DNA from 3 places in the Mesorhizobium sp. W050 genome. Region 2 is predicted to be linked to each of the others. Evidence: predicted binding sites of a transcription regulator. Region 2 holds the regulator's gene; each other region holds the start of a gene.
What was found. Region 2 encodes LexA, which represses DNA repair genes until DNA is damaged. Its sites were predicted from a motif close to TGTTCNNNNTGTGTTCNG; they were not measured.
Positions count from the first base shown of each region.

Region 1: a site for LexA is predicted at 5,756-5,773, ahead of ACYG9Y_RS25755 (ImuA family protein). Genes of this name have one in related genera too.
Region 3: a site for LexA is predicted at 8,631-8,648, ahead of ACYG9Y_RS18745 (PA0069 family radical SAM protein). Genes of this name have one in related genera too.

Region 1 is NZ_JBTTIH010000001.1:5,334,910-5,345,440, reverse strand. Features, by position in the region: gene ACYG9Y_RS25785 (sensor histidine kinase) at 1-977, opposite strand, end outside; gene ACYG9Y_RS25780 (response regulator transcription factor) at 965-1,660, opposite strand; gene ACYG9Y_RS25775 (DUF4153 domain-containing protein) at 1,665-3,191, opposite strand; gene ACYG9Y_RS25770 (HpcH/HpaI aldolase/citrate lyase family protein) at 3,814-4,710, shown strand; gene ACYG9Y_RS25765 (DUF1737 domain-containing protein) at 4,774-4,980, shown strand; gene ACYG9Y_RS25760 (metallopeptidase family protein) at 5,144-5,566, opposite strand; gene ACYG9Y_RS25755 (ImuA family protein) at 5,796-6,833, shown strand; gene ACYG9Y_RS25750 (DUF6504 family protein) at 6,775-8,253, shown strand; gene ACYG9Y_RS25745 (error-prone DNA polymerase) at 8,250-10,531, shown strand, end outside.
Region 2 is NZ_JBTTIH010000001.1:2,419,904-2,430,434, reverse strand. Features, by position in the region: gene gltX (glutamate--tRNA ligase) at 1-847, opposite strand, end outside; gene arr (NAD(+)--rifampin ADP-ribosyltransferase) at 1,309-1,725, shown strand; gene ACYG9Y_RS11705 (ComEC/Rec2 family competence protein) at 1,837-4,293, shown strand; gene lexA (transcriptional repressor LexA) at 4,287-5,069, opposite strand; gene ACYG9Y_RS11695 (GntR family transcriptional regulator) at 5,275-6,039, opposite strand; gene kynU (kynureninase) at 6,207-7,454, shown strand; gene kynA (tryptophan 2,3-dioxygenase) at 7,462-8,298, opposite strand; gene ACYG9Y_RS11680 (AMP-binding protein) at 8,295-9,920, opposite strand; gene ACYG9Y_RS11675 (alpha/beta hydrolase) at 10,087-10,531, shown strand, end outside.
Region 3 is NZ_JBTTIH010000001.1:3,824,036-3,834,566, reverse strand. Features, by position in the region: gene ACYG9Y_RS18790 (LysR substrate-binding domain-containing protein) at 1-624, opposite strand, end outside; gene ACYG9Y_RS18785 (MFS transporter) at 742-2,037, shown strand; gene ACYG9Y_RS18780 (cell wall hydrolase) at 2,174-3,358, shown strand; gene ACYG9Y_RS18775 (AtpZ/AtpI family protein) at 3,624-4,016, shown strand; gene ACYG9Y_RS18770 (F0F1 ATP synthase subunit A) at 4,080-4,838, shown strand; gene ACYG9Y_RS18765 (F0F1 ATP synthase subunit C) at 4,905-5,129, shown strand; gene ACYG9Y_RS18760 (F0F1 ATP synthase subunit B) at 5,222-5,821, shown strand; gene ACYG9Y_RS18755 (F0F1 ATP synthase subunit B) at 5,832-6,323, shown strand; gene ACYG9Y_RS18750 (ribonuclease HII) at 6,549-7,247, opposite strand; gene ACYG9Y_RS18745 (PA0069 family radical SAM protein) at 7,402-8,556, opposite strand; gene ACYG9Y_RS18740 (glycosyltransferase) at 8,707-9,210, shown strand; gene ACYG9Y_RS18735 (hypothetical protein) at 9,464-10,438, shown strand; gene ACYG9Y_RS18730 (GFA family protein) at 10,428-10,531, opposite strand, start outside.

The sequences.
Region 1 (10,531 bases), 2.9 Mb from region 2:
GTCTGGATCGAGTCGGAGCGCGCCTGCAGCTTTTCCGCCATGTCGAGGAAGGCGGCGGACAGCTCGGCCATTTCGCGCGTGCCGTGATGGTCGAGCGGCCGGATCGCGTCGCGGTCGCCGGCGGCGATGCGCCTCGTGCGCTTCATCAGCGCGTAGATCGGCCGGCTCACGGTGCGCAGGAAGACCAGCGCGATCAGCAGCGTGCCGAACAGCATGGCGATGGCCGCCAGCGTCACCTTGCCGCGTTCGCCATAGAGATGCTTGACGATGTTGTTCGGCGTTCGAGACAGATAGATCACGCCGGCGATATGGCCGTCGACCGCGATCGGCATGGCGACAAAGACGCGAACTTTCGTGCCGCGGCTGACCGAATAGAGCGGCGGTGGCGGCTGGTCGGGAATTCGTTGCCTGAGCGCGCTGGCATAGTGGCCGGTAAGGGCGGTGCGCACCTCCTCTACAAGGGCCAGCGACAGGCCGACCTCGTCGCGCCCGGCAATGACGACGCCATGCGGGTCAAGCAGCCGGAAGCCGGCCAGGGTGGTTTTCTGCGTGGTGTCGAGAATGCCCGACAGCCGCGCGCCGATCGCTGCAAAGGCCGGATCGGTGGCGGCAGCGACGCCGGCGGGCCGGGTCGGCAGCAAATAGTCGGAGGCGAGATCGAGGGTAGGCTCGATCGGCTGGTAAGGCGTGTCGTCGCCGCGGCTGGCTTCGCCGCTGTCAGCCTGCATCGGCACCCCAAGCTTCTCCGGGGCAATGGCGGCGTCACTGATATTCTGCGCATAGATGGCGGCGATGACGGCGCCTTGCGCGATCAACTCGCCCTCGGTCTGGCGGATCAGCTGGTTTTCATAAAGCCGGAAGAAGAACAAGCCGACCAGCGGCAGCGCCAGCACCATGATGAGGATGGCGAGGACCACCGTGGCCAGCCTTGGCCGCCATTTGGTGCCGATCCATTTGGCGTCGCTCAGGCGCCGCATCGGCCAAGCCGGAAACCGACGCCATGCACGGTTTCGATGGCGTCGAGACAGCCTGCCGCCGCCAGCTTGGCGCGGATGTTGCGGATGTGGCTATCGACGGTACGGTCGGCGACATGGATGTTGGCGGCATAGGCGCTGGCCACCACCAGATCGCGCCCCAGCACATGCGCCGGCCGCGCCAGAAATCCCCTGAGGATCGAGAATTCGATCGCCGTCAGCGCCAGCGCCTTGCCGTCGAAACTGGCGCCGTGGCTGGCCGGCGCCAGGCTGAGCTTGCCATGCGCGAAGTTCTTGTCGTCGGCGGGGTCGGGCGCCACCGGGCGGGCGCGGCGCAGGATGACGTTGACGCGCGCCACCAGTTCGCGCGGGCTGAACGGTTTCGTCACGTAGTCGTCGCCGCCCATTTCGAGCCCGAGGATGCGGTCGATTTCCTCGTCGCGCGCGGACAGGAACAGAACCGGCACGTCGGAGCGCTGCCTCAGCCGCCGGCAGACTTCCAGCCCGTCCATCTCCGGCATGCCGATGTCGAGCACGACGAGATCGGGCACGCGGCGCTCGATCGCCTGCAGGGCCGCGGCGCCGTCGGACACGGCCTGCGTCTTCATCCCGGCCTTTTCCAGCGCAAAGCAGATGATCTCGCGTATGTGCGGATCGTCGTCGGCGACCAGGATCTGATGCGGCATGGATCTAACGGTCCGGCACTGAAGGTTGCGAGGGCTGGGTAGGTGGAGGAAGCACGAGCGGACCTCTCTTGTCGAGAACCTGCACGAGCCTCCAGCCGCGAAAGCTCCAGGCGCGCCACTGCTTCTGCTCGGCGATAGTGTCGTCGATCATCATTTGGTCGGCCAGATAGGTGGTTTGGTTTCCGAATTGGTGCATGTAGAGGCGGTCCAGCGCCGGCATGGCGGCAGCGCCGAGCGAGCGCAGATATTCGGTATCGATAGGCGTGCCGTCGCCGGTCATTTCAAGGGAATGGTCGATATTGAAATTGGCGATCGTTGCGGCGAAGTTGATGAAGCAGCAGGCATAAAGCGTCGCCGATAGCGTCAGAAGATTGGCGGAGAGCAGCCATTCGTTGGATTTTCCAAGCGCGATGCGGGCAATGATCAGTGCAAGCCCTGACGCCACCAACCCCATCCAGACGAAGGCGGCGATGCGCCAGTAGGTCAGTGCATAGACGCCGATATAGAGATCGAGCCTGAGAATCGACGAGATGACCAGCACGATGTTCTGCGCCACCCAGGCATAGACCAGCCGGCGGATCAGCGGATCGCCTGAGGTTTCGCTGCCCGGCCGCAGCGCCGCCAGCACGAAGCCGGCGGCCAGCAGCGCCGTGGCGATCAGCGGATAGGCGCCGCGATGGGCATAGGCGGCATAGCTCAACCCGTCCGGCAGGGCGACCCCACCCCAGAGATAGGCTGCGTCGAGCCCGGTCTGCAGCGCAAACAAGGCGTTGAAGACGATCAGCGCGCGCAGGATCGCGGCCTTGCCGAAGACGACGGCCTCGATCGTTGTCGCTGGTTTAGTCGCGGCCGGTGCGGCCACGGCTGCAGGCGGCGTCAAAGGTGGAAGGCGGCGCAGGAAACGCGGCAGGCGAGGCCGCAGGAAAGCCCAGACGCCGGCGAGCACGAGCAGCCAGAAGACGATCCGCGCCAGCTGGATGAGATCGAGCAGCTTCATCAGGTCGATCAGCGACAGCCAGTATTCGATAACCGGGTTGGCGGTGCCGAACAAAAGCAGGAACACCGCGCCCAGCGTCACCGGCATCACCCAGACGATGATGGACGCCAGGCGGATGCGGCGGCCGCCAAGCCGGCGCACCGTGCGGCGCCATTGGAAAAAGTCACGGATAAGGCGCAGCGGCGCCGCCAGCAGGAACAGCGCGACCTGGCCGGCAATGCGGGCGATGCCGTGCCGCAGCCGCCCGGACAGGGACAGCGCAAACACCACCAGCGCCACGACAGCTATCGCCACCGACAGCGGGCTGACGTTCTCGGCCAGCGGCAGCAGCGCGACGAACAAAGCGGCCAGCTTGAGCCAGGGTCGGGTGGAATTCAGCGCGGCAGGATGCACAGCGACCACCGCGCCGGCGATCAGGATGGCAAACAGCAGGACAGTGATCCCGGCGGGCTGGCCATAGAAGAAAAAATCCGCCAGGGCGACGAGCAGGACGGCGATGCCGAAGCGGCTGGAAAAGCTTGCAAACGATGTCATGCGCGGATTTTCCTGACGGGCTTGGTCCGCTCGGCCGGTGGGCGGATAAAAGGGAGCAGGCTCGCTTCCAGGTAAGGGCGGGCCTCCGTCCGGGGCGGATCCACCAACCACCAGCTTTCGCTGCGCAGGCGATAGGGCAAGGACCAACGGTTTCGCTGTTGCATGCCGCCTTGTCGCGGGCTCGCATGGAAACGGCGGGGCGGAGCGGAGGAGGTTTTCCGCAGGGATGTGCAGTTTTCGTGCAGGACCTGCGCTTACGGCCGGGGCGCTGCCCGCCATCTTTCCGGACGTTGGCGCTGTCCCAGCCAGGCTCCTTTCCTCTCCCTCCGGAGGGGGAGAGGTGGCTCGGCGAAGCCGAGACGGAGTGGGGGAACCACCTGGCAATCGCCGCGAACGGACATCGGAAGGGCACTGAGCGCATTGCTCGCCTTGCGCCCAAGGGTCGACCCCCGTCGAGCTTCGCTCGACACCTCTCCCCCGATCGACGGGGGAGAGGAAAGGCCCCCTTCCGCAACTGCTGCGGGACGGGCGGGGCAAGCGCAAGCTTTCGCGGTTGGCTCGATATCAGGAACCGGTCGTCCGCACTCTTGCCTCACCCGCCCCCACGCGGCATAGATCGGCGATGACAAGCGAACTCTACTGCCCGCGCCGCTCGGTGCTTTACGTCCCGGCCTCCAACGACAAGGCGCTGGCCAAGATCGCGACGCTGGCCTGCGACGCCGTGATCATCGACCTCGAAGACGCCGTCGCGCCCGCCGACAAGATTGCGGCGCGGGACAAACTGGCCGGCATCTTCGCCAGCCGGCCAGTTGCCAATCACCATGGGCGGCGTTGCGAGATGATCGTGCGCGTCAACGCGCTGTCCAGCGAATGGGGCACTGAAGACCTGCTCGCCGCGGCAAAATTGGAGCCCGACGGCATCCTGTTGTCCAAAGTCGCCACGCCGCGCGACATTCTGGAAGTCGGCGACGTGCTCGACGATAATTTTGCCCCCGACAGCGTCAAGCTCTGGGCGATGATCGAGACGCCCAAGGCGATGCTCAACATCGGCGCCATCGCCGAACTCGGCCGCGACCCGGCCTCGCGCTTAGTTTGTTTCGTTGCCGGAACGAACGATCTGGTCAAGGAAACCGGCATTCTGGCGACGCCCGACCGCCGCTATCTTGTGCCCTGGCTGATGCAGATGGTGCTGGCGGCGCGGGCCGGCAGCATCGACATGCTCGACGGCGTCTCCAACGATTTTCGCGACCTCGACGCGTTTGCGCGCGAATGCACGGAAGCCGCTGCCATGGGGTTCGATGGCAAGACGCTGATCCACCCCGCCCAGATCGAAACCACCAACCGCGCCTTTGCGCCCGCGCCCGAAGCTCTCGCCGAGGCGCATGCGGTGAAGGATGCCTTCGCCTTGCCGGAAAATGCCGGCAAGGGCGTGATTGCTCTGAACGGCAGGATGGTCGAGCGGCTGCATCTGGCGCAGGCCGAGAAATTGCTGGCGAAGGCCGCCGCCATCGGCGCATGATTGCCTAAGCCGGCTTCGGAATACCCCGCCCTACAAGACAGAACTTACGACAGGACCTGACCCATGAGACTCTACCGCTTTCTGTCCGCCCCCGATGATTCCACCTTCTGTCACAAGGTAACCGCGGCGCTGAACAAGGGCTGGCATTTGTACGGCTCGCCGACCTACGCCTATGACAAGAAGACCAAATCGATGCGCTGCGGCCAGGCGGTGGTGAAGGATATCGACGGCCAGGAATACGGGCCGGATACCAAGCTGAGCGACTGGTAGGCTTTGCCAGGCACGGACGCAGGCTGTGTCGAGATTCAGGTCAGGCCGAGCCGAGAACAGTGGTTTCCGAGAACCGGAGCGGAGCGTACTTAAAGTACGCGAGCACCGGAAGCGCAGGAAGCTGCCGTTCGCAGGCCGGCTTCACCTGAATATCGGCGCAGCCTCACTCCGCCGCCTCTTCGATTTTCTCCATATCATCATCCGACAGGCCGAAATGGTGGCCGATCTCGTGGATCAGCACGTGGGTGACGATGTCGCCCAGCGTCTCTTCGTTCTCGGCCCAGTAGTCGAGGATGGCGCGGCGGTAGAGGGTGATGCGGTTCGGGCCTTCGCCGGTCTGCGGGTTCCAGCGCTCGGCGATGCCGCGGCCCTCGAACAGGCCAAGCAGATCGAACGGCGTCTCCAGCGACAGATCGTCCATGATCTCGTCGGTCGGGAATTCGGCGATCATGATGACGATCTCGCCGGTCAGCTTGCGGAAATCGTCGGGCAGATGCGCGTACGCCTCCAGCGCCAGAAACTCCATCTCCTCGATCGAGGGCGAGAGTTCATCGTGCCAGGTGCGGGTCTTGTAGATGCGGGCCATGCTTTGTCCTTTGATCCCGGCATATAGGCTTTCCCTCCGGACTCGGCAAATGGACGGGTACCTGGCCGATGACTGTTTCTTTGCGCCGAATGGCTGCGACCAAAGTCCAAGGTTGGCCTCGCCACCTTTGATCAAGGAATAAATTCCTTCTGACTCCGCTTGACTCTTTCGGCACCCTCTGGAATCTATAGGAACATAACAGGAACAATTATGAGAGAAATTGACCGTCATGGCGACATCAGCCGTGGCGCGGGAGACTGTTTTTGCCCTGCGCCGCCAGATCGCGAAGATCGAGGGAACGCTGCCCGAGCGCCTGGCCGTGCCGGCCGGCGAGCGACCTCGTGCGCGTGCTGAGGGCTGTCTCCACGCCGCGCCTGAACCCGATTCCGATGTTACCATCATCCGGCGCGGGCTTGCCGCAGCTTCGCCGGATGCTTTCCTGGCCACCGGCATCGAACGCCTCGATGCGGCCCTCAGCGGCGGCCTTCCGAAAGCTGCCTTGAGCGAAATCCATGGCCTTGAGACCCGCAATGCCGGGGCCGTCGCAGGCTTTGTGCTGTCGCTTGTCAGCCTGATCCTCAAGGGCCAGCCCTTGCCCGTGCTGTGGATCGGCACGTCGGAGATTTTTCGCGAGGCCGGCTTTCCCTATGCCAGGGGATTGCAGGGCATGTTCGGTATCGCACCGGAGCAGTTGCTGTTTTCCGAGGCGCCGAAACTCACCGATGCGCTGTGGGTAGCCGAGGAGGCCGCCAAGATGACGGCGCTCGCCGCAATCATCCTCGAAATCCGTGGCAGCCCGCAGCGGCTCGACCTCACCGCGACGCGCCGGCTGCACGCGCGCGCCCAAAACGCCGGCCGGCCGGTATTCCTGCTGCGCCAGGCCGGCGAAGCCGAGCCGACCGCCGCCCCGGTGCGCCTCATCGTGTCGGCTGCACCAGCGACATCGCGCCGGACGATCGCCGGGCCGCTTGCCGGGTCGATCGGCCACCCTGCCTTCACCGTCAGCATCGGCAAGAGCCGCACCGCTCTGCCTGGACAATTCACACTGGAGTGGAACCCCGATGAACACGCATTCGAAGAAAGAAAGCCCCGCGAAAAACGGCCAGAGAATTCTGTCGCTGTGGTTCCCGCATCTGGCGGCCGAACGGATCCTGCGCCAGCGCCTGGGACGGTCGTGGCGTTCCCGGCCTTCGGATCATTTCCCGCTCGTGATCAGCCATCGCGACCGCAACGCCCAGCGCATATCGGCCCTCGACGAGCGGGCTGAGGCGCTGCATCTGAAGCCTGGCATGGGCATTGCCGACGCCCGTGCCATGCATCCCTCGATCGACATTGTCGAGGCCGATCCGGAGGCCGACCGCCGGCTGCTCGAAGGCCTCGCCGACTGGTGCGACCGCTATACGCCGCTGGTGGCGCTTGACGGCGTCGACGGGCTTTATCTCGACGTCACCGGCTGTACCCACCTGTTCGGCGGCGAGCGCGCCATGCTGGACGACATCCTTGCGCGGTTTTTCCAGCAGGGTTTCGATGTCCGCGCCGGGTTGGCCGCGACGCCGGGTGCAGCCTGGGCGGCAGCGCGCTTTTGCGGCGACCGCATCGTTGTCTCCGGCGAGGAGGAAGCGCTGCTCGCCCCCTTGCCGCTGGCCGCACTGCGCATCGAGGCCGATATCCGCGCCAGCCTGGAAAGCGTCGGTCTGCGCACCGCCGGCGCGGTCATGGCAGCGCCGCGAGCGCCGCTCGCCCGCCGTTTCGGCGCGACCTTGCTGTTGCGTCTTGACCAGGCGCTCGGCCGCCTCGACGAGGCGGTATCGCCGCGCCTGCCGGTGGCCTCGCTTTCGGTCGAACGCCACCTGGCCGAGCCGGTCGTGCTGACCGCCGAGATCGAACGGCTGGTGCTCTTGCTGGCGGTGACGCTGAAGGCCGATCTCGAACGCCGCGGCGAGGGCGCAAGGATGCTGGCGCTGCTGTTGTTTCGCGTCGACGGCGCCGTCAGCCGCATCGCTGTCGGCACCTCGCGTCCGCTGCGCGAACCGAAGCTGATCCAGCGCCTGTTCCATGAGCGGCTGGCCGCGCTCGAACAGGACATCGATGCCGGCTACGGCTTCGACCTGGTTCGGCTTTCGGTGCTGGCGGCCGCCGGCTTCGACATGCAGCAGGCCGATTTGACCGGCGAGGCCGAGGATGACGGCGCCGACATGGCACTCTTTGCCGACCGCATCCGCGCCAGGCTCGGCGACAGTGCGGTGCTGAAACCGGTCGCCCTCGAGAGCCATCTGCCGGAGCGCGCCATCGCCACCATCCCGTTCTCGGAAGCGCCACAACGCAAAACACCGCTCAGGAAGCCGGGCTCGAAAGACGCGCCGCGCGCAACCATCTTCCCGCCGGAACGGCCGATCCGGCTGTTCCGTTCGCCCGAGCCGATCGAGGTGCCGGCCACCGAAATGCCTGAGGGTCCGCCGATGAATTTCCGCTGGCGCCGCGCGCTCTACCGGGTCGCGCGCGCCGAGGGGCCGGAACGCATCGCGCCGGAATGGTGGCGTGAAACGTCAAGCGATCCGCTCACATCGACGCGTGACTATTTCCGGATCGAGGATGCCGACGGCCGCCGCTACTGGCTCTACCGGCAAGGCCTCTATGGCAACCCGCAGGTGCCGCCGCGCTGGTTCATGCATGGGGTCTTCGCATGAACGCGCTGACCGTCATCCCCTATGCGGAATTCGGCATCCAGTCGAACTTCTCCTTCCTGCGCGGCGCCTCCAAGCCGGAGGAGCTGGTGGTGGCGGCCAAATTCCTCGGCTTTTCCTCGATCGGACTGGCAGACCGCAACACGGTGGCCGGCGTCGTGCGCGCCTGGCAGCAGGCCAAGGTCGAGAAGCTCGCCTATCACCCCGGTTGCCGCCTGGTGTTCGGCGACGGCACGCCGGACATTCTCGCCTATCCGCAGAACCGCAAGGGCTGGGGCCATCTCTGCCGCATGCTGACGCAAGCCAATTTGCGCGATGAAAACGAGAAGGGCGCGACCCTTCTCCAGCGCAGCGACCTGCTCGAATGGGGCGACCTGCTGTCGCTGGCGGTGCTGCCGGATCTCTCGGCGAATGCCGACGATCCCCTGGCATTGGTCCGTCAACTGAAAGACCGTTTCGGCGCTAATTTGCGGCTAGGCATGGCGCCGGATTATCGCGGCAATGACCGTTTCCGCATCGAGCAGGCGGCGGGCATGGCGGACATCGTCGGCGTGCCGCTGATGGCGACCAACGACGTGCTTTATCACAGCGCCGAGCGCCGCTCGCTGCAAGATGTGCTCACCGCCATCCGCCTCAATTTGCCGGTCGCCGAGGTCGGGGTGGAGCTGACGGCCAACGCCGAGCGCCATCTGAAGCCGCCGCTGGAAATGGCCCGTCTCTTCCGCCCCCATCCACGGGCGCTGGCCGAGACGCTGCGCTTTGCCGGCGAACTGACCTTCTCGCTCAGCGACCTCCAGTACAATTATCCCGACGAGCCGACGCAATCAGGGCTTGGGCCGCAGGCCGAGCTAGAGCGTCTGGCCAGGGAGGGGGCCGCCACGCGCTATCCGGCGGGCGTCCCCGCTTCCGTCTTGCAGCGCATCAGTGAGGAGCTCGCTCTGATCGAGCGTCTGAATTATGCGCGCTATTTCCTGACCGTTTACGACATCGTCCAGTTCGCCCGCAATGAGGGCATTCTGTGCCAGGGCAGAGGCTCGGCCGCCAACTCGATCGTCTGCTACTGCATCGGCATCACCGAGGTCGGCCCCGAGCGCATCGACACGTTGTTCGAGCGCTTCATTTCCGAGGAACGCAACGAGCCGCCCGACATCGACGTCGACTTCGAGCATGAGCGGCGTGAGGAGGTGATCCAGTACATCTACTCCAAATACAGCGCCAAGCGCACCGCGCTGGCGGCCGCCGTCATCAGCTATCGCGGCCGCTCGGCGCTGCGCGAGGTGGCCAAGGCCATGGGCCTGTCGGACGATGTCCGCAGTGCGCTCTCCAGTTCGATCTGGGGCTGGTCGACCTCGGAGCTCGGCGAGAAGGAGGCCCATGCCGGCGGCCTCGACCGCAACGAGACCTCGACCAGGCATGTGATCGCCCACGCCAACGAGATCATGGGCTTTCCCCGGCATCTGTCGCAGCATGTCGGCGGCTTCGTCATTACCCGCGACCGGCTCGACGAGATCGTCCCCATCGTCAAGACGGCGATGGAGGCGCGCAAGATGGTCGAGTGGGATAAGGACGATCTCGACGCGGTGAAGATCCTGAAGGTGGATATTCTAGCGCTTGGCATGCTGACCTGCCTGAAGCGCGCCTTCACCTTGCTCACCGACCATTATCCGAAGGCCCGGGATGATTACGGCCGACCCTATGTGCTGGCCACCCTGCCGCCGGAAGAGAACAACGTGTACGACATGATCTGCCGCGCCGACACGCTCGGCGTCTTCCAGATCGAATCGCGCGCGCAGATGTCGATGCTGCCGCGTCTAAGCCCGCGCGAATTCTACGACCTGGTCATCGAGGTGGCGATCGTGCGGCCCGGCCCGATCCAGGGCGACATGGTGCACCCCTATCTGCGCCGTCGGCAGGGCAAGGAAGCGGCTGAATATCAAAAGCCAGAGCTGGAGGCTATTCTCAAGAAGACACTCGGCGTGCCGCTGTTTCAGGAACAGGCGATGAATATTGCAATCGTCGCCGGTGGTTTCAAACCCGGCGAAGCCGACGAACTACGCCGCGCCATGGCCACCTTCAAGCGCACCGGCACCATCGGCAATTACCGCCAGCGCATGATCGACGGCATGGTCGGCAAGGGATACACCAAGGACTTCGCCGAGCGCTGCTTCAAGCAGATCGAAGGCTTCGGCGAATACGGCTTTCCCGAAAGCCACGCCGCCTCCTTCGCTTTGCTCGTCTATGCCTCCTGCTGGTTCAAAACCTTTTATCCCGACGTGTTCTG
Region 2 (10,531 bases):
TGATCGACATGATCTCGTCGTCGCCATGGCTCCAGCCGAGCCGTGCCAGATAATTGAGCAGCGCCTCGGGCAGATAGCCCATGGCGCGATAAGCCTCGACGCCGAGTGCGCCGTGCCGCTTCGACAGCTTGGCGCCGTCGGCGCCGTGGATCAGCGGGATATGCGACATCGACGGGACGTCCCAGCCCATCGCGTTGTAGATCACCGTCTGGCGCGCGGCGTTGGTCAGATGGTCGTCGCCACGGATGATGTGGGTGACGCCCATGTCATGGTCGTCGACGACGACGGCATGCATGTAGGTCGGATTGCCGTCCGAGCGCAGTATGATGAAATCGTCGAGGTCCTTGTTGGGGAAGCGCACCTCGCCCTGCACACGGTCGTGCACCACGGTTTCGCCCTCGGTCGGCGCCTTGATGCGGATGGCGCCCTTGACGCCGGGAGGCGCCTCCGAGGGGGCACGATCGCGCCACTGGCCGTTGTAGCGAGGCGGCAGGCCCTTGGCGCGTGCGGCCTCGCGCATCGCCTCGAGCTCGGCAGGCGTCTCGTAGCTGTAATAGGCCTTGCCCAGGCGCACCAGCTCCTCGGCCACCTCACGGTGGCGCGGCGCGCGCTCGAACTGCGATATGGCCTCACCGTCCCAGGAAAGGCCGAGCCAGGTCAGCCCATCCAGAATGGCCTGTGTCGCCGCCTCGTTGAAGCGTTCGCGGTCGGTGTCCTCGATGCGCAGCACCATCGTGCCGCCGGTGTGCTTGGCGTACAGCCAGTTGAACAGCGCCGTGCGCGCGCCGCCGATATGCAGATAGCCGGTGGGCGAGGGGGCAAAACGGGTGACGACCGTGTCGGACATGGAACTCTCGGGAAGCTTGGAAAGCGGGGCGTGATCGCGCGGACTTTCGCGCTTGCGCGTTCATGTAGCATAGGAGGTCTGGGGCGCAAGGGGCAGACCCGATGGCTGGACGAGGCCGGGGCACGTCGGCAATTATCGGTTGCGTCAACAGGCGCCGGAGCCTTGTAGCACAAAATCTGTTCGCACCTCCGCGCAACCTCATTTGGCAGCAGCGTCAATGTCTGGGTTTCATTCGGCTGCAGCGTCCGTCACAGTGCCTGGAACATCGCTGCGACGGTGGTAGCCCCCTCTGACGAGCGGACATTTCTTCACGGATGCGGCACTGCCCGACTACAACGCCGCCGTGACAGCGTTGGCTTGGTCACGCATATTGACCTTTCTGCAATCATTATCGTGAACACCGCAACTGTGTGCAGGCCGGTCTCGCCACGAAGGAGGCATGATTGAAAGAAGGACTACCGATGACCGAAAACGCCGACCATACGGAGGGTGATCCGTTCTACCATGGTACCCGGGCGGATTTGAAACCCGGGGATCTGCTGAGCGTCGGCCACCCTTCCAATTTCAGAGGTAAACCACTGTCATGGATCTATTTCACCCAGACACTGGAAGCCGCCATCTGGGGAGCAGAGCTTGCAACGGGTGACGGTCGTCAAAGGATTTACATCGTAAAGCCGACGGAGTTTTTTATGGATGACCCTAACCTGACCGACAAAAAATTTCCCGGTAATCCGACGAAATCCTACCGCTCCCGTGATCCGTTGCTCATCCTGGGTGAACTCGGTGAATGGCAGGGTCATACACCGGAACAATTGAAGGCAATGCACGATGGGCTTGCTCGCCTGAGAGCGGAGGGCCAGGATATGATTGAGGATTGAGCGTCCTTGCCAGGTGATGGTCGATTCCGGCGCGGTGGACGTGATCACGCGGACTTTCGCGCTTTGCGCGTTCATGTAGCATAGGGGTCTGGGGCGCAAGGGGCAGACCCGATGGCTGGACGTGGCCGGGGCACGAAGGAAGGCGAAGGCGCCGAGGCAAGCGTCAGCGAACGCTCGCTGTTTGCCGATAGTCCCTATGCCGAGCCGCTGCCCCTCGCGCTGCCTGAGCCGCATCCCGGCGTCGCGCCTGCGCTGCCCGGTCACGCGTTGCCGGCGCAAGTCACAGCGCCCGGATCTATCGCCCGTCTGCGCAGACGGCTTCGCCGTCCGTCATGGCCCGCGCTCCGCCGCAGCCTTGCCGTGGCCGCCAACACGGAGCTCGACCGGGGCGTCGCCTTCCTGCTGGTGCCGGTTTTCCTGGCGGCCGGCGTCATCATTTATTTCTCGCTGGCCGGCGAGTCGGGCTTTGCGCAGCCAATCGCCATTGTGGTGCTGGCGACATGTTGCGCTGTCGCCACGCGATCGCGGCCGAGGACGCATCTGTTCTGCATGGCCGCGATGCTGTGCGCGCTCGGCGTCGTCGCCGCCAAGGTCGAGACCTGGCGCGCCGGAACGCAGATGCTCGGCTCCGAGATCCAGACACGGCTGACCGGCCGCGTCGTCAGTCTCGAACAGATGGAAAGCGGCCGCATCAGGCTGACGCTCGATGTGGTTTCGACCGCTTACCCCGAGCTGCGCTACGCCCCGGAGCGGGTCAGGCTCTCGGCGCGGACCGTTCCCGCCGATATGACCGCCGGCTCCCTGATCACCGGCTATGCCAGGCTGTTGCCGCCGACCGGTCCGGTGCGGCCGGAGAGCTACGATTTCTCCTTCGACAGCTATTTCACCGGTATCGGCGGCAGCGGCTTCTTTCTCGGCAATCCGAAAACCATTGCTACGCAGGGACCGCCGCCGCTGACCGCGCGGCTCTCCTCGGCAATCGAGAACGCGCGCGAAAACATTGCCGACCATATCAGGGGCAAAATCGGCGGCGCCGAAGGCGAGATTGCCGCGGCGTTGATTGTCGGGGTGCGCGCCGGCATCCCGGACGAGGTCAACGAAGCGATGCGGCGCACCGGCATCTACCACATCATCTCCATCTCCGGCCTGCACATGGCGCTGGTTGCCGGCACCATCATGGCGTTGCTGCGTGGCGCCTTTGCGCTGTTTCCCGATTTCTCTTCGCGCCGCCCAGTCAAGAAATATGCAGCAGTGGCAGCACTCGTCTCCATCGCCGCCTATCTCGTCATTTCAGGCGTCGTGGTTGCCGCCGAGCGCAGCTTCATCATGCTGGCGGTCATGCTTGTCGCCGTGCTGTTTGATCGCGCCGCACTCACCATGCGCAATCTGGCGATCTCCGCCATCGCCGTCATCCTGGTGTCGCCGCACGAGGTGGTCGGTCCCAGCTTCCAGATGTCGTTTGCCGCCACCGCCGCCCTTGTCGGCGCCTATGCCGGCTGGGCCGATTACCGCGCCGACAAGGTGAGAACGCCGCCGGCAAAGCGCTCCTTCGTCGGCTTCCTGTCGCGAAAATTCGCGCTGGCCATGGGCGGCCTCGCCATGACCTCGATCATCGCCGGCAGTGCAACCTTGCTGTTCGCCATCTGGCATTTTCAGCGTGTGTCGCCGCTCAGCCTGATCGCCAATCTGGCCGTGATGCCGATTGTTTCGTTGATCGTCATGCCTTTTGCCGTGCTCAGCGCACTGGCGATGCCGTTCGGCGCCGACGGGCCGTTCCTCTATGTGATGGGCAAGGGTCTGATGGCGATGATCGCTATATCGGCCTGGATTTCCGAGCGCTCGCCGGTCGACGCCGTCGGGCTGATCTCCATCCGCTCGGTGCTGTTGGTGGCGGTCGCCCTCGTCATCGCCACCATGGCCACCACCTGGCTCAGGCTGGCGGCCGTGCCTTTCGCGCTGGCCGGCCTGTTGACGGTGCCGCAGGTGCTTACGCCCGACGTGCTCATATCCGAGGATGCGCATCTGGTGGCCATGCCGATCGGTGGCGGCGAACTCGCCCTCAACCGCGAACGCTCCAACGAATTCACCACGGACAATTGGAAACGGGCGCTGCGGGCCGAAACCATTATCCCACCTGAGATTTTCGAGTCAACAGATACGCGGTTCGATCTCGATCCGCTCGATCTGCCGCCCGGCTCGCCCTTCTATTGCACCGGCGATCTCTGTATCGCCCGGCACCCTTCCGGAGCCATTGTAGCGCTTGCGAAAGACCGCAAGACGGCGCGGCCGGCCTGTGCCTTCGCGAGCCTGATCGTCATCGATGACGCCACCGCCTACAATCCGTGCCGCGACCCGCTGGTGCTGGTCGTGACGAAGAAACAGCTGGCCCGCGACGGCAGCGCCGCCGTCTTCTTCGATCCGCAATCGGCAGCTGCAGCGCCAACCATCCGCTTCGCCGTCGACAAGCCGTATCGCCCCTGGCACGAGCAGCGCCGCTTCTCACGCGAAGCCCGAGGCCTGCCGCCCTACAAGCAGCGTGAAAAGTACAAACCTAAGCCGGCTCAGTAACGCCTGATCAGCCCGACCAGCTTGCCCTGCACCTTGACCCTGTCGGGGCCGAAGATGCGGGTTTCGTAGGCCGGGTTTGCGGCTTCCAGCGCGATCGAGGCGCCCTTGCGGCGGAAGCGTTTCAGGGTCGCTTCCTCGTCGTCGACCAACGCCACCACGATCTCGCCGGGGCTGGCAGTGTCGGCATTGCGGATGATGACCGTATCGCCGTCGAAAATGCCGGCTTCGATCATCGAATCGCCCTTGACCTCGAGCGCGTAGTGTTCGCCGCCCATGATCATGTCGGGCGGCACCGAGATCGAATGGGTCTGATGCTGGATGGCGTCGATCGGCACGCCGGCGGCGATGCGTCCCATCACCGGGATTGAAATCGAGGAAACGGCATCGTCATTGCCGGCAGACATCGAACGCGACGGCGAGACCGGCTTGATCTGGCGGCCGAGACCGCCTTGGCCCATCCCGCCTTGTCCCTGGCCGCCTTGCCCTTGCCCGGCTTGACCAAGACTGCCCTGAATGACGCTCGGCGAAAACTTCCTCGCCGCGTTGAGGCCTGGTGCGATCGAGTCGGGTAGCCGCAGCACTTCCAGCGCGCGCGCCCGGTTCGGCAGCCGGCGAATGAAACCGCGCTCCTCAAGCGCCGTGATCAGTCGGTGGATGCCGGACTTGGAGGCGAGGTCGAGCGCTTCCTTCATCTCGTCGAAGGACGGCGGGATTCCGCTCTCCTTCAGGCGTTCATGGATGAACATCAGAAGCTCATGTTGTTTGCGCGTCAGCATCGCGGCCCCCAAGGGTTCTGAAACCAGAATCAGAAAAAACAAACCCAGAACAAACACTATCTGTTCCAGTTGTGTTCCGCAACCTTTTAAAGTTTAATGAATGTGTTGACGTTTTGTTCAGCGTAACGTTCGGCACCGCGAGCGGCGCTCGTAGTCGTTGGCCGGCAACGGGGTGAAACGAAGACAAAGTGCCCTGCGTCGTCGGCTATGATCGCCGCTTCCTTTTCGGACGGGGCTGCGCAGCATCCGCGCCGGGTTCGCTCTGGGCATAGACCTGCAGCGTGTAGCCGATGTGAGCGGTCATCAGAGTTTTCGCACGTTCGACGTCGCGATCGAGGGCCGCTTCCATCAGGGCGGTATGGTGTTCGATCGCCACGGCGTCGCGCAGGGCCGCCACGGCCTTCCGGTGTCCATCCGTGCGGCCGGCGGCGGCGCGCAGCGTCGGGGCCAGACCCAGAAAGCGGTGATGGCGATGCAATTGGTCGGAAATCGTTGCATTGAAGCGCAGCAGCCAGCTGGATGTCGCGGCACTGAGCAGCGCCGCATGGAAGGCATCGTGTTTTTCGTACCACGCGTCGACCGCATCATCCGATGGATCGTCGAGAACAGACCCGCACCGTGAGAGACGATAGTGGGCGGCAACGACCGCGTCTTCCCACTCACGGTCGCCCTTCTCGATCGATTCCACCAGCAGGGGCAGTTCGACCACCAGCCGCGCACGCGCCAAATCCTCGAGCTCCGCCCGAGAGACGGGAGCGACCGCAAACCCGCGGTTGCTGATGGCGGTCACAAGCCGTTCCGCCTCCAGCCGCGACAGCGCCTCGCGCAACGGCGTCCAGCCGATGCCGTAGGTGTTGCGCAGCGTGCTCAGCTTCAACGGCGCGGCAGGCGCCAGCCGGGTCGCAAGAATATCGCGCCTGAGCAGGCGATAGGCTGCTTCCGTCTTCGAGGTCTGCTCGTCATCCAGCATCGTGATCCATCAGACATAAACGCTCGGCGGATCATTATATATCAAAGCCTTTCAACGGGTGAATTATATATAATATTTGACAGTTCAAGGGCGACCACTCAAGATCGCCGGCATGTTTGGGCGGCAGGCTCCGCCGCGCGCGTTTGTCCATGGAAGGGCGCCGGATCATGAGCACGACACCCGATCTCGCTACAATCGAAGCAATGGATGCCGCCGATCCGCTGCGCTCCATGCGTGAACGCTTTGTCTTGCCGCAAGGCGTGATTTATCTCGACGGCAATTCGCTGGGTGCCGCGTCAGCGGTCGTCTTCAGCGAACTGCAGCAGGCCGCCACGCAGGAATGGGCGCAGGACCTCATTCGCGCCTGGAACACGGCTGGCTGGTTCAACATGCCGGTGGAACTGGGAGATCAGCTCGGACGACTGATCGGCGCGGCTGACGGGCAGACGGTGGTCTGCGACACAACCTCGATCAACATCTACAAGCTGCTGCACGCCGCGCTCGGCATGCGGCCGGCTCGGTCGGCCATCGTTGCCGAGGGCGACAGTTTCCCGACCGACCTCTACATGGCCGAAGGCGTCGCCTCGACCCGGCCGGGAACGCGGCTGCGGCTGGAGGGCGTCGACGCGGCCGCAATCGAGGAGCTGATCGACGACAGCGTTGCCGTCATCCTGGTCAACCACGTAAACTACAAATCCGGCCAGTTGCGCGACATGGCGGCGCTGACGCGCAAGGCACATGACGCTGGCGCGCTGATCATCTGGGACCTCTGCCACACCGCCGGCGCCTTGCCGGTCGAACTCGACCGTGCCAATGCCGATTTCGCTGTCGGCTGCACCTACAAATACCTCAATGGCGGCCCGGGCTCGCCGGCCTTCATCTACGCGGCCGAGCGCCACCATGGTGATATCAGGCAGCCGCTCAGCGGCTGGTGGGGCCATGCGCGGCCCTTTGCCTTCGAGCAGGGCTTTGCCGTCGGCAGCGGGATCCGCCGCTTCCTGTGCGGAACGCAGCCGGTGCTGTCGATGCGGGCGCTCAAGGGCGCGCTCGATATCTGGAACGACGTCGACATGGCGGCGGTGCGCAGAAAAAGCATCGCACTGACCGACCTGTTTATCCAGCTCGTCGAAGCCAGATGCGGCGCCTACGGCCTTGAACTCGAAAGCCCGCGCGACGGCAGCCAGCGCGGCAGCCAGGTGTCGTTCCTCCATCCGCATGGCTATCAGGTGATGCGGGCGCTGATCGAGCGCGGCGTGATCGGCGATTTCCGGGCGCCGTCGACCATCCGTTTCGGCTTCACGCCGCTCTATGTCGGTTATGGCGATGTCTGGCAGGCGGTCGAAGCGCTGGAGGATATTCTGCGCACCGGCGCCTGGCAGGACGCCCGCTTCGCGGTGAAGACCGCGGTCACCTGAGGAACTACTAGAGCCGGGTGCGGACCGTCCAGAGCTCCGGAAACAGCACGACCTCCAGCATCTTCTTCAGATAGGAGGCGCCTGAGGTGCCGCCCGTGCCGCGCTTCAAGCCGATGATGCGCTCGACCGTGGTGACGTGGTTGAAGCGCCAGCGGCGGAAATAATCCTCGAAGTCGACCAGCTTCTCGGCCAGTTCGTAGAGCATCCAGTAGCGCTGCGGGTCGCGGTAGACGGTTTGCCAGGCAGCCAGCACTTCTTCGTTCTCGACGCGCGTCTCGCGCCAGTCCGTGCGACTGGCGTCGGCGCCGATGTCGAAGCCATTGCGCGCCAAAAGCAGAAGCGCCTCGTCATAGAGCGACGGCGTGGCCAGGATGGCTTCCAGCCTGTCCGCAAGGTCGGGCCGGTGCTTGTGCGGCCCGAGCATGGCAAGGTTGCGGTTGCCGGCCATGAACTCGATAGCGCGGTACTGCCACGACTGGAAGCCCGAGGATTGGCCGAGCGCGTCGCGAAACTCGGTGTATTCGCTTGGCGTCATCGTGCGCAGCACGTCCCAGGCATTGTTGAGCTGCTCGAAGATGCGCGCGACGCGAGACAGCATCTTGAAGCTCGGTTCGAGGCGGTCGGCGCGGATTGAGCGGATCGCGGCGCCGATCTCGTGCAAAGCGAGCTTCATCCACAATTCCGATGTCTGATGCTGGATGATGAACAGCATCTCGTCATGGGCCGAAGACAGCGGCGCCTGCGCATCGAGCACCTTGTCCAGCTGCAGATAGTCGCTGTAGGACATCCGCTCCTTGAACGACATCTGCGCGCCATCGGACGCCGGATCGTGCGGCTTAATCAATTGCTCTTCTCCGCGCGCAACCGGAATCGCTGGATCTTGCCGGTCTGGGTTTTGGGCAAGGCGTCGATGAACTTCACCGAACGCGGATATTTGTAGGGCGCGATCGTTGCCTTGACGTGGTCCTGCAGGCGTTTGACGGTCAATGCGTCCGGCGAAACACCTTGCACAAGCACGATATGCGCCTCGACGATCTGGCCGCGTTCACCGTCCTCGGCGCCGGTCACCGCGCATTCGGCGACGTCGGGATGCGAGAGCAGCGCCGCTTCGACCTCGGGGCCGGCGATGTTGTAGCCGGCGCTGACGATCATGTCGTCGGAACGCGCGGCGAAGTGGAAGAAGCCATCCTCGTCCTGCGTGAACGTATCGCCGGTGAGATTCCAGCCATCGCGGACATAGTCCTTTTGCCTGGCATCGGCCATGTAGCGGCAGCCGGTCGGGCCGCGCACCGCCAGCCGGCCAGTAGAGCCGCGCGGCAGCTCCCGCATCTCGTCATCGACGATGCGTGCCTGATAGCCGCCGACGGGTTTGCCGGTGGAGGCCGGCTTCATGTCGTCGAAGCGGTTGGAGATGAAGATATGCAGCATCTCGGTGGCGCCGATCCCATCGAGGATCGGCTTGCCGGTCTTCTCAGTCCATTCCTCGAAGACAGGCGCCGGCAGCGTCTCGCCCGCCGAAACCGCGACGCGCAGCGAGGACAGGTCAGCGCCTTGATCCATGGCCTTGAGCATGGCCCGATAGGCGGTTGGAGCGGTGAAGGAAATGGTCGCTTTGTAGGTCTCGATGATGTGGATCATGTTGGGTGGCGTCGCCTGTTCCAGCAGCGTCGCCGCGGCGCCGAAACGCAGGGGGAAGATGGCGAGCCCGCCAAGACCGAAGGTAAAGGCAAGGGGCGGGGAGCCGACGAAGATGTCGTCGGGCGTCACCTCCAGGATTTCGCGGGCATAGGCGTCGGCGACGATCAGCAGGTCGCGGTGGAAATGCATCGTCGCCTTCGGCACGCCGGTGGTGCCGGAGGTGAAGCCGAGCAGCGCGACATCGTCGCGGCCGGTGTTAACGGCAGTGAAGGTGACCGGCTTGTCGAGGGCGGCTCGGTCGAGTTCCGCGTCATGGTTGGCCGTGCCGTCGAAGCCAATGACCTGCTTGAGATACGCACTGCCCTTGGCGCAGGCGGTCATCTCGTCCATCAGCCTCGTATCGCAAAGTGCGACCGTGATTTCCGCCTTGTCGACGATCTTGGCGAGTTCGCCGGCACGCAACATCGGCATGGTGTTGACGACCACCGCGCCCACCTTGGTGGCGGCCAGCCAGCAGGCGACCATGGCCGGATTGTTGGCCGAGCGGATCAGCACCCGGTTGCCCGGCTTGACACCGTAATTCTCGGCCAACGCATGGGCGAGCCTGTTAGTCCAGTCGGACAGTTCCTTGTAGGTGCGGCGGCGGCCATTGCCGATCAGCGCGGTGTGGTCGCCGAAGCCTTTTTCGACCAGCCTGTCGGTCAATTCGACGCCGGCATTTATGTGGTCGGGATAGTCGAAGCCGTCGAGCAAAAACTCCGGCCATTGCTCCGGCGGCGGCAGGTTGTCGCGCGTGAATGTGTCGATATGCGCTGATGGCCCAAGCATTTTCGGCTGCCCCTGTCTGCCTCGCGCCCATGGCTGAACAAGGCGCAGGATCGCACCAGTCGAAATTTGTTTCAAGCCTAAAATGTTTTTAGGTCGCAGGATTGACGCCGCCCTGTTCGGCGGCCATTCCTGTCGACTGAACTGAAGCCATCCGGGAGGGATGCAGATGCTCCAACATCGTGTTGCCGATTGGGACAATGCCTACGCCAACGGCGACAACATTGCCGGCAGCAATCGCTGGCCGGCCGCGTGGGACACAGCGGCACAGGCTTTTCGCGACACAATGTCGGCGTCCGGTCGGGCCAAGCTCGACATCGCCTATGGCGACAGCCCGCGCAACAGGCTCGATCTGTTCCTTCCCGATGTCATGCCCAAAGGGCTCGTCGTCTTCATCCATGGCGGTTACTGGAAGGCGTTCGACAACAAGCCATGGTCGCATCTGGCCAACGGCGCGGTTGCCAATGGCTTTGCCGTGGCAATGCCGACTTACACGCTTTGTCCCGACATACGCATTTCCGGCATCGTCAGGGAAATCGCGGCGGCGATCGGCAAGGCGGCGACGATGGTCGGCGGGCCGGTGATCCTGACCGGGCATTCCGCCGGCGGCCATC
Region 3 (10,531 bases), 1.4 Mb from region 2:
GGCGCGGTCGAGCGTTTCCGTCGTCACTGTGCGCAGCAGGCATGGCGCTTCCAGCGCCACCAGCGGCAGTGCCTCGCCCTCGCGTAGCCTGGTCTCGATCAGCTTTGCCGGCCCGATCCAGCGCAATTGCGCGTCGCCGACATGCCGGCTGTAAGGCAGCGCCTGGCCGCTGTCCCAGGCCAGCGCAATGTCGAGATTTCCTGATGTGATCCGCTCGGCGAGTTCATAGCTGCGCCCGATCCGCGCCTCGATCTTGACCTTGGGGTGCGCGCGAGCGAAGCGTCCGAGCACCTCCGGCAGCACCGCCTCGCCGAAATCCTCCTGCAGGCCGAGCCTGACCCAGCCTTCCAGTTCCACGTCGTGGATGGCCGAGGCCGCCTCGTCGTTCAACTCGAGCAGCCGCCTGGCATAGCCGAGCATGGTTTCGCCGGCTTCGGTCAACGCCAGTCCGCGGCCCGACTTGCGGAAGATCGGCGTCGCCGCCTGGTCCTCCAGCTTCTTCAGTTGCGCGCTCACCGCCGAGGTCGAGCGTCCAAGCCGGTCGGCGGCCTTGGCGAAGCTGCCGAGTTCCATGCCGGTGACGAAGCTTCGGAGGACATCGAGGTCGAAGGTTACGCGGCGCATCATAACGATCCTGTTTTTCGGGAACAATTGTCAAAAACTTCCCGATATTCGGGATGAAGTTATGGCGGTAAAGACGAGGCGTCAAGGTCCCGAAAGGGCATCAACAGGAGTCCCGCCATGTCGATTGCCGACGCAAATTGTGAGCCAGGCCGGGTTGGCCGAACCGCCGCCGTCAGGTCGAAGGCTGAACGATTTCGCGCCAATCATCGCTGGAAGGTGCTTGGCATCGGCGTTGCCGCCAATGCCAGTTTCTCCGCCACCTTCGCCGGCATACCGGCGGCGGCGGTGTTTCTGCGGTCGGGCTATCACTTGAGCAATGGCAATCTCGGCCTGGTCCTCGGCCTTCTCGGACTGGGCGTTGCCTTGAGCGAACTGCCCTGGGGTCTGCTCACCGACCGCTGGGGCGATCGCGGCGTGCTATTGACCGGCCTTGGTACGACCGCGGCGTGGCTCGCCCTGATGGCGTTGTTCATCGTGCCCTCAGTGACCTATGTGCCTGGCGTCGCAATGCTGGCCGCATGCCTTCTGGTCGCCGGCCTGCTCGTCGGCAGCGTCAACGGTTCCAGCGGCCGCGCCATCATGGCCTGGTTCCACGAAGGCGAACGTGGCTTTGCCATGAGCATCAGGCAGACCGCGGTGCCGCTCGGCGGCGGGCTCGGCGCGCTGGTCCTGCCGTCGCTGGCATCGGTGCACGGTTTCGCGGCGGTCTTCGGGCTGCTGGCCGCCATGAACGCCGTCTCTGCGCTGTTTGCCTGGCGGTGGCTGCACCAGCCGCCGGAACTGGACAATGCCGGCAGCATGGCCATGGCAAAGTCGGGCGGTCCGGCGCCGCTGCGCAATGTCGAGGTCTGGCGCATCGCCACCGCCATCGGCCTGCTCTGCTTTCCGCAAGTGGCGGTGCTGACCTTTGCCTCGGTCTTCCTGCACGATTTCGCCGGCATGGCCACGCTCACGATCAGCGCCAGCCTTGCCGCGGTGCAGACCGGCGCGATGGTGATGCGCGTCTGGAGCGGCCGCTTCACCGACCGCCATGGCAACCGCCGCTGGTTCCTGCGCCTCTGCAGCATGACAAGCGCGCTTGGCTTCGCGGCCGTCGGCCTGCTGGTCCTGGCGGCAGGAGCCACGCCAGACGCCCATGCCGCGTTGATCCCGGCGATCGCCGTGCTGCTGGTCGTTGCCGGCATTTCGATCTCCGCCTGGCATGGCGTCGCCTACACCGAACTCGCCACGCTTGCCGGCGCCAGCCGCGCCGGAACCGCGCTCGGTCTTGCCAACAGCTTCGTCTTCATCGCCTTCTTCGTGGTGCCGACCGCCATTCCGGCTTTGCTGCTCATCTGGTCGTGGCCTGGCGTCTGGCTGGTGGGCGCGCTCTGCGCCTTGATTGCATGGCCAATTTTCCTGCGGCCGAACTGACGGGTTGCCGGTCGGCAAACGGCGTCCCATTTCGGGCCGCTTCGGAACAACACGATCGACCGCGTTAACCCTGCATCAAGGTTAATGCTTCACTTTGGCTCTCCAGTGGCTCAGTTGCGTTTCTGGAGAGTTCCCCGTGCATCGACGTGTCCTGAAGCGGCTGGCCGCCGCCGCCGGTGAGAAAAAACGTTCCTTCGTATCGCCATTGGTCATCGGGCTCGGCATCTGGATCGGCTTTCCGACCGTCGTCGCCTACCAGGACATGGGCAGCTTGATTTCCGGCCTCGAAGCTTCGGGCACCCGCTGGAACTCTTATGTCGAGCGCTCCGTCGCCGGCTCGGTTCATGCCGCCGAAATGCCTTTCATCGATTCCGTCACCACCGGTTCGCTCTCGGGCTCGGGCGTACGCCTGCCCGGCGTCGGCAAGGTCTCGTTTCGCGGCAAGGGCAATGTCGCCGGCGTCACGCCCGACGAAGACCGTGTGATGCGCGCCGACAAGAAGGGCCGCATCATCCAGGTCTCGCCGGTGGCGCCGCCGAAGAACTTCAATGCCGGCTCAATCTTTCAGCGCACGTCCTCGCTGCTGCGGCCGAGCATGGACAGCGGCCTGAAGCTCGCCTTCGCCAAGCCCGGCATCAAGGGCAAGGAAATCCAGATCGCCCAGGCCTTCCATACCAACGTGGACAAGAAGCCCGATCCCGGCGTGCCGGCCATGCTTGCCGCGTTGGTCAACAATGACAGACCGGACGTGCTGGCCACCGCCTATGCCCAGGCCGAACCCGATTACGCCAAGGCCTCACCCTTCGAGGCGCTGCTGCAGGACGAGGAGCCGAGCAGCGGGCGCTTCATTCCGCCGATGGCCAAGGGTGACCACTCGTGGATTCAGAACCCGCTGCCGGCCAGCGTCTTCTCCACGAAGGAGCAGGCCTGCCTCGCCAACGGCATCTATTTCGAGGCGCGCGGCGAATCCGTGCGCGGCCAGGCCGCCGTCGCCCAGGTCATTCTGAACCGCGTCCGCAATCCGGCCTATCCAAACTCGATTTGCGGTGTCGTCTACCAGAACGACAACTGGCTGAACCGCTGCCAGTTCTCCTTCGCCTGCGACGGCCGCAAGAAGCGCATCGAGAGCCCCGCCCACTACAAGACCGCGCAGGACGTCGCGATGGCGGTCACCGCCGGCAAGATATTCATTCCCGAAGTCGGCTCATCGACCCACTACTACGCCAACTACGTCCATCCGGGCTGGGCGCGCACGATGCAGAAGATGACCAAGATCGGCCTGCATATCTTCTACCGCACGTATGGCGGCGGCTGGAGCTGAGCCCTTCGGCTTGCCTGTCGCAAACGAACCGCAAAGGCCCTGGAAGCCGAAATCGGACAGCGGTCGCCGGACGGATTCGGGGCATGTGCCGACCCGATAGTGCCGGGCACGATGTCGCACCTCGCCAAGTGGTTGATTCCAATAGAAAAAATACATGGCTTTGAAGTCCCGCCCGTGGCTTGACGGGCGCAAACCCTCTAACTATGTTGCCGGCGACTTTAGAAGCGGACGGACGGCGACGGTCTGACCGGGCAGGGGGGTTACGATGGCCGACAAGAACGGGCCAGACGGAACCGGAGAAACCGGCCGCGGCAGCAAGCACGAGGCCGACATCCGCGACGAAGATCTCGAACGCCGCCGGCGTGAGCTTGGAGCATCGCTTGCGACAAGACGGCCGGATCAGCTCGAGGGGAATGACGGCGCGAAAGCGACGGCCGGATATGGCCAGGCGCTCAAGCTGTCCAGCGAGTTCATCGCCGGGATAGTGGTGGGTGTGGGCCTTGGCTGGTTTCTGGATCGTGTGGCGGGAACCTCGCCATGGGGTCTGGTCGTCGGCTTGTTGCTGGGCTTTGGCGCCGGCGTGCTCAATGTCCTGCGTTCGTCAGGTGTTGTGGCGGAATTCGGAAAAAGCGAGAAGTCGCACGATCCGAAAGAATGAAATGGCGCCGCCAACGGCGCACAAGGACACTTAAGGCCGTTCGCGGCTTTGACGGGGATGTAAATGGCTGCTGACAAGGTCGATCCGATCCACCAGTTCCATATCGTCAAGCTGATTCCGATCAACATCGGAGGCTATGACCTGTCCTTCACCAATTCGTCCCTGTTCATGGTCGCGACCGTGCTCGTCGCATCGGCGTTTCTGTACCTCTCGACCTCGAGCCGCAGCCTTGTTCCCGGGCGCCTGCAGTCGGTTTCGGAAATGGGCTACGAGTTCGTCTCCAACATGCTGCGCGACGCCGCCGGAACGCAGGGCATGAAGTTCTTCCCCTTCGTGTTCTCGTTGTTCATGTTCGTACTGGTCGCCAACCTGCTTGGCCTTTTCCCGTACTTCTTCACCGTCACCAGCCACATCATCGTCACCTTCGGCCTCGCAGCCCTGGTGATCGGAACCGTCGTTGTCTACGGCTTCACGAAGCACGGTCTGGGTTTCCTCAAGCTCTTCGTGCCGCATGGCGTTCCGGTGTTCCTGCTGCCACTGGTGGTGCTGATCGAAGTGATCTCCTTCGTGTCGCGCCCGGTCAGCCTCTCGGTTCGTCTGTTCGCCAACATGCTGGCCGGCCACATCACACTGAAGGTGTTTTCGGGCTTCGTCGTCAGCCTGAGCGCGCTCGGCGCCGTCGGCGTTGCCGGTTCGGTGTTGCCGCTGGCCATGGCAGTCGCGCTGACCGCGCTGGAATTGCTGGTCGCTTTCCTGCAGGCCTACGTCTTTGCGGTGCTGACCTGCATGTATCTGAACGACGCCCTGCATCCCGGGCACTGACCTAGAATTTCCGGCATCTTTCGCCGGATGGAATTGCAACGAATTACAGATCCAAAGGAGTTTAAAATGGACGCAGAAGCAGCAAAGTACATCGGCGCCGGTATCGCTTGCCTGGGCATGGGCGGCGCGGGCATTGGCCTCGGCAACATCTTCGGCAGCTACCTGGCGGGCGCCCTGCGCAATCCGTCGGCCGCCGATGGCCAGTTCGGCCGCCTGATTTTCGGCTTCGCCGTGACCGAAGCTCTGGGCATTTTCTCGCTTCTCATCGCGCTTCTCGCCCTGTTCGGCTGAGCCCCTGTTCGGCCAATTATTGGTCGGACGAGCATTGGGAAGAATTGGCTGGCCGCATTCCTGCGGCCATGCCTGATATCAGGGGATAGTCCATGTTCGTGACATCTGCGTTTGCGCAAGAGTCCGCACCCGCCGCTGAAGGCGCCCATACCGGTACGGAAGGCGACACGCATTCCGGCACCGGCGTGCCTGCCGAGGCGCACGGCACGTTCCCGCCATTCGATCCGGCGACGTTTCCGTCCCAGCTTCTGTGGCTGGCGATCACGTTCGGGCTGTTCTATTTGTTCCTGAAGAAGGTGGTGATGCCGCGCCTTGGCGGCATCATCGACGTCCGCAGCGATCGCATCACGCAGGACCTCGACCAGGCCGCCAGGCTGAAGGGCGAGGCCGACGCCGCCGTTGCCGCTTACGAGCAGGAACTGGCGGAAGCCAAGGCCAAGGCCAACGCGATCGGGCAGCAGGCCAACGACGCTGCCAAGGCTGAAGCCGAGGCTGCCCGCAAGAAGGTCGAGGCCGCCCTCGACAAGAAGCTCGGCGAGGCCGAGGCCAGCATTGCTTCCATCAAGGCCAACGCCATGAAGGAAGTCGGCACGATTGCCGAGGACACCGCTTCAGCCATCGTCGATGCGCTTGTCGGCGGCAAGACCAGCAAGGCCGAGATCTTGGCTGCGGTCAAATCCGTGGCCCGGTGAGGAGCACATTATGGACGCCACATCTCTCGCAACGCTCTGGGCAACGGTTGCCCTCGTCATTTTCCTCGGCGTTGCCGTTTACATCAAGGTGCCGGGCCTGATCGCCAAGTCGCTCGACGCCCGCGCGACCAAGATCAGCGACGAGCTTGCGGAAGCCCGCCGGTTGCGCGAAGAGGCCCAGCAACTGCTCGGCCAATACCAGAAGAAGCGCAAGGAAGCCGAGCAGGAGGCCGCAGCCATCGTCGCTGCCGCCAAGCGCGAAGCCGACATGCTTGCCGCCGAGGCGCACAAGAAGACCGAAGACTATGTCACCCGCCGCACCGCGCTTGCCGAGCAGAAGATCGGCCAGGCCGAGCGCGAAGCCGTCGCCGAAGTGCGCGCCAGCGCCGTCGACATCGCTGTCGAGGCGGCCCGCACGCTGCTTGCCGGCAAGATCGACGCCAAGGCCGGCGCCGACCTGTTCAAGTCCGCGCTGCAGGACGTGAAGGCCAGGCTGAACTGAGCGGGGTTAACTCGCTGACATCAAGCCGCCCGGGCAACCTGGCGGCTTTTTTGTTGAGCGCGGACAATCTCCCCCCCGTGTGGGACCCACAAGGGGGAGATGTCGCCAAAGGCGGCAGGGGTCGGTTCGACCGGGCGCGACGCATTCTGCTGCGAAGAAGGGCTGGCGCTTGACGCGCGGTGACCCCCTCTGGCCTGCCGGCCATCTCCCCTCAAGGGGGGAGATTTAGCTGTCCAACCCGACAAACCCTTCTTCCTCCACCACCTCAACCCCACCCAGCCTGAACGGCGCGAATGATGCCCGGTGCAGCCTTGCCACCGGCCCATGCGCTTCGATCGCGGTGCGGTGCCGCACGGTGGCGTAGCCCATATGGACCTCGAACCCGTAGCGCTCGTGATGGCTGCCGCAGCCGCACATCATGCGGTCGCGCATCACCTTGGCGACGATCGAGGCGGCGGCGATCGATTGCGAGCGCTGGTCGCCCTTGATCAGCGCGCGGCCTTCGCAGAGGAGGCCCGGCGGCACATCGCGGCCATCGGCCAGCGCCAGCTTCGCCTGGATCGGCAGGCCGGCAAGGGCGCGCCGCATGGCTTCCAGGCTGGCCTTGAGGATGTTGCTGCCGTCAATGCCTTCGGCGCTGACCGAGGCCATCGACACGCCGAGCGCTGACCCCAGGATTTTCAGGAACAGCGCCTCGCGCTGCAAATGGTTGAGCCGTTTGGAATCGTCGAGCCCGTCGGGAATGTTGGCGGGATCGAGGATCACGGCCGCCGCCACCACCGGCCCCGCCAGCGGACCGCGGCCGGCCTCGTCCATGCCTGCCACCGGCCACAGGCCTTCGGCCATCGCCTTCGTCTCGAAGGAGAAATCGGGCTTTTCGACGATTTCGAAAAGAAGCGGAGAATCGGAACGTGCGCGAGCCATGTTGCGGCGAGGTTCGCATCGGCTCCGATTCTCCGCAAGTCCCTCCAGGGTCGAGTGGGGCAAGACCGGGAGGGCACCGTCTGCAGGCCGGGGGACAGGCCGGACGGGATTCTTGGGTCGCCTGCCAACCACGAGGGCAGGGCAGGCGCTACTCTCAGAGCAGCATCAGCTGCTCGGTCGCCTTGGCGGCGGCGACAAACTGGTCGGTTCGGAGCGTGCGCCGCTCGGCGTTGAGGCCGAGCCGCTTGGCCGTGATCTCGAAGCGCCGGCCGATCTGCCAGGCATAGGGGCCGGCGCCTTTCATCCGCTTGCCCCATTCCGAATCATAGTCCTTGCCGTCGCGCATCGAACGGATCAGCGACATCACGTGCCGGTAGCGGTCGGGATAATGGCGCAGCAGCCAGTCTTTGAAGATCGGCGCCACCTCGAGCGGCAGGCGCAGGATGACATAGCCGGCCTCGCGGGCGCCTGCGGCGCGTGCCGAATCGAGGATGCGCTCCATCTCCTGGTCGGTCAGGCCGGGAATGATCGGCGCCACCATGACAGAGGCCGGGATGCCGGCATCGGAAAGCTGCCGGATCGCCTCAAGGCGCTTGGTCGGCGTCGACGCGCGTGGCTCCATGGTGCGCGCCAGCATGCGGTCCATCGTTGTCACCGACAGCGCCACCTTGGCCAAGCCCCGTTCGGCCATGCGCGACAAGATGTCGATGTCGCGCGTCACCAGATGGGATTTGGTGACGATGCCGACCGGATGGCCGCGGGCCTCCAGCACTTCGAGGATCTCGCGCATGATCCGGTATTGTTTCTCGATCGGCTGGTAGGGATCGGTGTTGGTGCCGATGGCGATGGTGCGCGGCTGATAGCCATCCTTCGATAGTTCCTTGTCGAGCAGCCGCGCCGCATCCGGCTTGGCAAACAGCTTCGCTTCGAAATCCAGCCCCGGCGACAGGCCCATGAAGGAATGCGTCGGCCGGGCGAAACAATAGACGCAGCCATGCTCGCAGCCGCGATAGGGGTTGATCGAGCGGTCGAAGGAAATGTCGGGCGATTCGTTGCGGGTGATGATGGTGCGCGGCTTCTCGACCTGCACTTCGGTCTTGAACGGCGGCAATTCCTCCAGCGAATTCCAGCCGTCGTCGAACACATGCCTGCTGACCGGCTCGAACCGGCCGGACGGGTTGATGCCGGCGGAACGGCCGCGGTTGCGATCCGGACGGACGCGCATGCCGCTCTGTTCGATCATCGCATTGGCCATCTCGGCTCGCCCTGCTCCGAAAGCAGCAATGTCCGCACGCACGATATGTTCCATTTTGGCCCTTTCCCAAGGACTGTCGGCTGGCTGTCGAATCGCTCTGTTCATGAAAATAATCCTATTTCGCTGATGAGAACAAAGCAAGAACTTTTTCGTTGGGCCATGCAAAACTGGCGCTGCGCCGGGCTTTCCGCTATTCGGCTAAAAATGCTCAGCGTTCTCATCGAAACCCGGGATGACGAAGAAGGCCTTGCCCGCACGCTCGCCTCGTTGATCGGCGGCGCGGTCGAGGGCGTGGTGCGCGATGTCATCGTCTGCGACACCGGCTCGACCGACCAGACGCATCGGGTTGCCGATCATGCCGGCTGCCACTTCGTGGCCGGCGGCATTGCCGCGGGAATCAGGCAGGCGAAGGGTGACTGGCTGCTGTTTCTGGAACCCGGCGCAAGGCTGGCGGAGGGCTGGATCGACGACGTTGTCGCTCACACGGCGCGGCAAACCATGCCGGCGCGCTTTTGCCGTGCGCGCGGCAGCCGCACGCCGTTCCTGTCACGGGTGTTTTCGGGCAACCGGGCGCTGGCCGAAGGGCTGGTCATCAGCAAGCGCCAGGCCGCTGCCCTGTCGAAGAACGCGCATAGCGCCGAAGCCCTTGCGCGCGGTCTCGCCACCAGGCGGCTCGACGCCGAAATCTGGATGGCGCCGAAGAAGTGATGTTTCTCCCTTTTCCCGTTCCCAGGGAGAAGGGTGCCCGAAGGGCGGATGAGGGGCAGCGTCGGCGTCTCATCCGCATTGGCACGGTCGCAGCACCATCCCTCTTTTTCGCCGCAAAAACCTATTGTGCATTGCACAAAAGCTGACGCGGGATTAGCATTCCGTTGATGCGGGATATCGGGGTTTGGGTAGTGCCGGAGCGGTAAGCAAGCGCCGCGTCGTCGTTGCTGCCCGTTCATATCTGAGGACCCCGATGAACCTTTCGTCCCCTGACAAATCCGGCGCCCCCAGTCTGGAAGCCATTGCCCGCAACGGCAGCCTGCTCCGCCGCATTGCGGTGCGTATCCCGACCTATCTGTCCGACCTGCGCGAAAATCCCGCATGGCTGCCGATGTTCGTGCTTGCCCGCACCATGCCGGCGCGCAAGCTGCACTGGCTTGGCGCCAAAGCCGCGCGCCCCGCGCAGAGTGCCGGAGCGACGATGTTCAGGGGCGTCGACCTCAAGTCGATCGTCGCGGCGCTGCGCACCGATGGCCTGTTCTCCGGACTGGTCCTTCCGCAGGCAATGCACGAAGAGATCGCCAGCTTTGCTCAGAGCACGCCGTGCTTCGGCAATTTCGACCGCCGGCTCGAATTCATGCCCGGAGAACACGCAGAAGCCGAGAAGCGGTTCGGCCGCTCTTTGCTCAGCGGACACTATTTCGAGCGCATCCTCGGCTGCAAGGCGGCACTCGCCATCCAGAACGAGCCGCTGCTGCTCGACATCGCCCAGCACTATCTGGGCGGGCAGGCAAAGCTGATCACCACGCGTGTCTGGTGGAGTTTTCCGACCGGCGAGGCTTCCGACGCCGACAAGAACCTTGCCTCGCTCGGCAAATATCATTTCGATCTCGACGACTGGCGGATGCTGAAATTCTTCTTCTATCTCAAGCCCTGCGATGCCGGCACCGGCCCGCATGTCTATGTCAAAGGCAGCCACAACAGGCGCAGCCTCAAGCACCAGTTGACGCTGCTGGTCGGCCATCCGGCGCAAGACGTGCTCAAGGTCTATGGCGACGACAGCCCGGTCACGCTGACCGGTGAGGCCGGCCTCGGCTTCGTCGAGGACCCGTTCGGCTTCCACATGGGCACTGTGCCGTCCACCACGCCACGGCTGATGATGGAGGTCGGCTTCGGCGTCTCGCCGCCCTCGCGCCGCCGCTTCCACGGCGAACCGGTCATCCGCTGAGGCCGGAGCGGATCTCGACCGGCATCCAGCGCGCTTGCCGCCGGGCAATGCGACCCTCTTTGTTCTCGGCATCATAGTCCATCGGGACCGGCT